One region of the Enterobacter sp. SA187 genome, then DNA from elsewhere that is predicted to be linked to it. Evidence: predicted binding sites of a transcription regulator. Region 1 holds the regulator's gene; the other holds the start of a gene.
The links. Region 1 encodes LexA, which represses DNA repair genes until DNA is damaged. Its sites were predicted from a motif close to TNCTGTATGTACATACAGNA; they were not measured.

Region 1 (3,098 bases):
GCTGCCAGTGCTGACGCCAGATCCACGCCAGCGTAATCCCACGCAGCGCCAGGAAGACGGTTAACGACAGCCATAAACCATGATTACCGAGCAGCGGTACGCTGAGCAGCGTCAGGGCAAAACCGGCGGCGGCGATGGCCATACTGTTACGCATTTCCGTCCCGCGGGTAGCACCGATAAACATGCCGTCGAGCAGATAACACCATACCCCCACGATCGGTAAAATCACCTGCCAGCCAAGGTAGTGCCCGGCAAGCCGTTGCAGATCCGGCAGGGAGGTCAGCAGCGAAATAATCTGCTCACCGGCCAGCGCGTACACCATCGCAAACGCCAGCGCCACTATCCCCGACTGCCGACAGGCCGCCTGCCAGACGCTGAGCAACTGGCTGCCATCGCGCGCGCCATAGGCCTGCCCGGAATGGGCCTCAACTGCATAGGCAAAACCATCCAGGGCGTAGGCGGTAAAAGTCAGCAGCGTCATCAGCACGGCGTTCACCGCCACGATGTCGCCACCCAGACGCGCGCCCATCACGGTAATGGAACCAAAGCACAGCTGAAGCAGCAGCGAGCGCAGCATGATGTCGCGGTTAAGCGCCAGCAGCCGCCTTATATTGCCGCGCCAGGCGGTCTTCAGCATCGCCAGGCTGATCCCCCGGCGACGCAACCCGCGTTGTACCATCAGCAGGCCGACCACAAAAGTGGCGTATTCCGCAATGACGGTGGCGAGCGCAGCGCCCTGCACGTTCATGTGCAGCCCCATCACCAGCCATAAATCGAGGGCAATATTCAGCACGTTGCCCACCACCAGCAGCACCACAGGCGCGCGGGCATACTGGATACCCAGCAGCCAGCCGAGCAGCACCAGGTTCGCCAGCGACGCCGGGGCGCTCAGCCAGCGGATCTCCAGAAAACGCCGCGCCTGCTCCAGCACCGCGTCGTTGCCGCCCACAATGTGCAGTGTGAGATTAATCAGCGGGGTCTGACAGAGGATGATGGCGAAACCGGCGATCAACGCCAGCAGCAGTGGTTGCACCAGCGCCCGCGCAAGGGCATGGGGATCTTTTGCGCCAAAGGCCTGGGCGGTAAAACCGGTGGTACTCATGCGCAGAAAAAGCAGCAGCATAAACAGGAAGCTGGTGGCCATGGCGCCAACCGCCACGCCGCCCAGATACACCGGGCTGTCGAGATGACCAATGACTGCGGTATCCACCAGCCCCAACAGCGGCACGGTGATATTGGAAAAAATCATCGGCAGCGCAAGACGCCACAACGCTTTGTCGGAAGTCGTCAGAAAGGCCACGTTGAATTACCAGAAGGGAAACGGACGCGCGGCGGCAATCATGATGTTGCCGCCGCGTGGAAAGAAGAGATTAAAGCCACTCACCGTTGCGGATCACGCCGACGGCCAGCCCTTCGATGGTGAAACTCTGCTCGCGCAGGTCAACCACGATAGGAGAAAACTCGCTGTTTTCCGGCAGCAGTTGCACGGTATTACCCTGACGCTTCAGGCGCTTAACGGTCACTTCATCGTCAATACGCGCGACCACGACCTGGCCGTTGCGGGCTTCCTGGGTTTTGTGCACCGCCAGCAGATCGCCGTCCATAATGCCGATATCTTTCATCGACATGCCGCTAACGCGCAGCAGGAAGTCTGCATTCGGTTTAAAGAGATTGGGATCGACCTGATAATGGCCTTCAATGTGCTGCTGCGCCAGCAGCGGTTCACCTGCCGCGACACGCCCGACCAGCGGCAGTCCGTCAACATCTTCAAGCAGTAAACGAATACCGCGGGACGCGCCGGAAACGATCTCCAGCACGCCTTTGCGCGCCAGCGCTTTCAGGTGTTCCTCAGCCGCGTTCGGGGAACGGAACCCCAAGCGCTGCGCGATCTCCGCACGCGTCGGCGGCATGCCTGTCTGGCTGATGTGATCCCGAATGAGATCAAACACCTCTTGCTGCCTGGCCGTTAAAGCTTTCATACCGCCCCCTGGTTGCATATACAGTTATGCTGTGAGTATATACAGGCAAAGTGAAATTTGGAATCGAATTTTGAGCAAAACAGCGGAGTTTGTCGATTTATGCGAGCATTATCGATAATGCGACCACAACAGCATGCCCCAGGTGGCGAGCGCCAGCAGGATGGACATCAGCACCGCCGCCGAGCCCATATCCTTTGCGCGCCCGGAAAGTTCATGAAAATCCGTGCCGATACGGTCCACCACCGCTTCAATCGCGCTGTTCAGAATTTCCACTATCATTACCAGCGCTACCGAGCCGATCAGCAGCACGCGCGTGATAGCGTCCACATCCAGCCAGCAGGCAATGGCAATCGCCAGGATCACCGCTACCGCTTCCTGACGAAACGCCGCTTCGTTGATCCAGGCGGCGCGAACGCCTTTCCAGGAGTACCCTGCTGCTTTTATGATGCGAGTAAACCCAGTGGTATTATTGGCCATCAAAAGAACCTTTTTATGTAATTAGCGTCAATGTCTATGCAAGCAGACCTTGGTACAACAGAATTTACGCGCGCTTTCTGATATTCTTGCGGCGCAACAGGATTATTAACCAGAGGCTTCACATCGTATATGTCCGGCTGGCCACGAATTTACTACAAATTACTTAATTTACCATTAGGCGCGTTGGTAAAAAGCAAGCCCATTCCGGCAGAACCTGCCCAGGAACTGGGACTTGATACCTCACGCCCTATTATGTACGTCTTACCGTACAACTCGAAGGCAGATTTACTGACCCTGCGCGCGCAGTGTCTGGCAAACGATCTGCCCGATCCGCTGGAGCCACTCGAAATCGACGGCACGCTGCTGCCGCGCTATATCTTTATTCACAGCGGACCCCGCGTGTTCACCTGGTACACGCCGAAGGAAGAGTCGATCAAGCTGTTCCATGATTACCTCGATCTGCACCGCAACCACCCCGATCTGGACGTGCAAATGGTGCCGGTGTCGGTGATGTTTGGCCGCTCGCCGGGTCGTGAGAAAGGCGAGGTCAACCCGCCGCTGCGTATGCTTAACGGCGTACAGAAATTCTTTGCTATCTCCTGGCTGGGACGCGACAGCTTTGTGCGCTTCTCGCCGCCGGTT
Region 2 (3,098 bases), 2.1 Mb from region 1:
TCGGCGTTTCCGCCAGGGTTTCTCCCTGATGCGCCTGAATAAGCTCCCGCAGTTCACGGGTGATGTCGTTAAGCTTTTCGCTGTTCGCCACTATCGGCTGCGGGTTACCCTCGTAGAGCGCATGGGCAATGGTCAGCAGAGTCTGCTGCGTCATGTTTTGCATGTCACGCAGGGTATGGGCATTCAGCATCACCATATGGCTGGCGCGCGAGGCCCAGTGGGCATTGATTTGCAGCTCCAGTATGCACACCATATTGCGGCTCACCGTCTGGATCGCCTCAAAGATGGATTTTTGAATACGCGTCTCTTTGCTGGCGGGCGTGATAAGCCCGCGCATTTTCACCACGTCGTTAAGGATGGTTTGCAGGTGCTTTTCCAGCCGCGGACGTTCCACCAGGTTCGGTGAAAACCCCGCCTGATAGACTCGGTTAAAGGCGGTAACATAATTCGCCATCTGAATGCGCCAGTGGATAAAGGCGCGCTGAGGCCAGATACTGGTAAAAAGCATCGCCAGCAGGGAACCGAGAATGACATCGCCCCCGCGCCACAGCGCCGTGTGCATATCCCCCGCGGGGGCACCCACCACCACCGCCAGGGTGATGCCAATCAGCAGCGCCTGATAGGGCTTTTTGCCGAGCGCCAGCCAGCCGCAGAGGAACATGGCCGCCGCGCACCACAGCAACATCACCGGCAGCGAAATCAACTCCAGCTTTAACGCCACCAGCCCCAGCGCCGAGCCAAAAATAGTGCCGCCGATGCGCTCCCAGGCGCGCGGTACCACGTTGCCCAGAAAAGAGATCGGCCCCATGATCACCACCAGCGTGATCAGCGGCCATGTGCCTTCGGGAACCTGAAGTAAGCGCACCAGTAAGAACGTCAGAATAAACGCCAGCGCGATCCGCACCCCGTGGACAATACGATAGTGACGGTAGAGACGAATTTCAAAAGGGCTGAGTGATTTGTCGGGGCGCACACCCGTTCTCCGGCTAAAACAACAAAGGCGCAATTGTAGCGGCTTTTTACCAGGCGATTTCCGCGTTATGGCCTGAATGATGGCAAAAATGACGATTTACTCGCCAGTCGCGCCATAAACGCCTCCAGGATCAATTCTGAAGGCTGGGCCAAAACGCCGTCAGAGCACTTTTGGCTCGACGGGGATATGCATGTCGATCTCCCAGTGCCCTTCGCCGCTGTCGACATTAAGATAGATCTCAAAGCACGGACCCCGTGCAATCTGGTAATTCTGATCCGCTAACAGCGTGTCGAAGAATCCGTCCCAGGCCTGCTGGAAATCCTCGTTTTCAACGCGCGCGCGGGCTACCGCATAAGCGCCGCCGGGCAGTTCGGTGAGCATCACACCTTCGCTGTTTTCCGGCAGGACAAAGTCTTCATCCACCGCGATCACCACATCGGCACGCAGCTTTTCAGCTGGTACTTCATCGGGATTGTCGTAATAGGCCGCGATCCACTCCAGGGGCTGCAGCTGCTTACTCTTCACCCACAGGGTCAGCTGTTCGAAGCCCTGCTTTACGGTTTTTTCCCACGGCCCCACCAGATGAAAACCGGCAATCTTACGCGAATCAACGTCTTTGATTTGATAGTCCATTGCTGCCTCCGACGAATTTAACTGTATGGATACACACTATAAATGATGCAAAATCACTCTACACCCACCAGTTTGTCAGTATGCGAGCAGGCTCGCATACTCGCCAGTCAGTCAGCTGAATGCTTAAGATTAATGATGGAACCAGTCGTTTATGCGCGAGAATACCCCGCCCTTACCCACGCTCTCCAGGGTGTACAGCGGCCAGTGGGCGATGACTTTGTCGCGATCGTAAAGCGCGATCTCCCCCACCTGCTGATGCGCCGCTATCGGCGCCTGTAAATCTTTGTTGGTCAGGGTGTATTTTGCCTTAATGTAAGGCACTTCCGATTTGGGCAGCGCCAGCCAGAAATCCTGTCCGGTGCCGACCGCCACCTGTTTCTTATCGCCGAACCAGATGCGCTCGCTGCCGACCTTCTGCCCCTGGCGCAGCACCTGCACCGTATCAAAATTCTGCTGGCCCCAGTGCAGCAGTTTACGCGCCTGGTCTTCGCGTCCTTTCGGACTGTCGGCACCCATGATCACTGAAATCAGGCGGCGCTGGCCGTCAACGGCAGAGGCGACAATGTTGAAGCCTGCGCCGGAAGTGTGGCCGGTTTTCAGGCCATCCACGTTAAGGGATTTATCCCACAACAGGCCGTTGCGGTTCTGCTGGGTGATCCCGTTCCACGTCAGGCTTTTCTCACTGTACATATGATAAAACTGCGGTTCGCCGTGGATAATAGCGCGGGAGAGCACCGCCAGATCCCAGGCGGAGCTGTGCTGCCCCGGCGCATCGAGGCCGTGCACGGTTTCAAAATGGGTGTCGCGCAGGTGCAGCTTCTGCACGTAATCGTTCATCATCTTCACAAACTGCGGCTGGCCGCCCGCCACATGATCCGCCAGCGCCACGCAGGCGTCATTGCCGGAATCGACGATCAGCCCGCGGCTGAGATCGCGCACCGTGACGCGGTCGCCCGGTTTGATAAACATCAGCGAGGAGCCGTCAAACACCGGATTGCCTTTCGCCCAGGCGTCCGGACCGACCGTTACCACCTCGTCCGGGGTGATGCGGTGGCTGTCAATGGCGCGATCGACAACGTAGCCGGTCATCAGCTTGGTCAGGCTGGCCGGGTTGCGCTGTTGATGTTCATTGCCCGCGGTTAATACCTGGCCGGTGGTGTAATCCATTAAAACCCAGGACGCGGCCTGGATTTGCGGTGGCTGAGGGGTGACGGGTAAATCGGCAGCCAGCGCAGAATTCACGCAAACAGCAATACATGATGCGGCAATAAACAAACGGCGTTTCAACGGGAGATCCTCTGATTCAGGTAAATGGCTGACCTTTTTACGGAATTTCTTATGTCGTTACTCCGTTTAATTGCAAAGAAATGTGACAGTGGCGCGCGGAGTCTGGATGATTGCTCGCAAAATCAGCAGCCGGATGGCATTTATGTCGGAAGAAGCGGCGGGATGGTTTACCATAGACAGGTCACTTCAAAACAGGATGAACTCA

Region 2: a site for LexA is predicted at 1,626-1,645, ahead of sbmC (DNA gyrase inhibitor SbmC). Genes of this name have one in related genera too.

Annotation. Positions count from the first base shown of each region.
Region 1 covers NZ_CP019113.1:1,499,251-1,502,348, reverse strand. The annotation lists gene dinF (MATE family efflux transporter DinF) at 1-1,300, opposite strand, end outside; gene lexA (transcriptional repressor LexA) at 1,371-1,979, opposite strand; gene BMF08_RS07200 (diacylglycerol kinase) at 2,088-2,456, opposite strand; gene plsB (glycerol-3-phosphate 1-O-acyltransferase PlsB) at 2,586-3,098, shown strand, end outside.
Region 2 covers NZ_CP019113.1:3,858,694-3,861,791, forward strand. The annotation lists gene BMF08_RS18645 (FUSC family protein) at 1-973, opposite strand, end outside; gene sbmC (DNA gyrase inhibitor SbmC) at 1,133-1,606, opposite strand; gene dacD (serine-type D-Ala-D-Ala carboxypeptidase DacD) at 1,736-2,893, opposite strand; gene sbcB (exodeoxyribonuclease I) at 3,090-3,098, shown strand, end outside.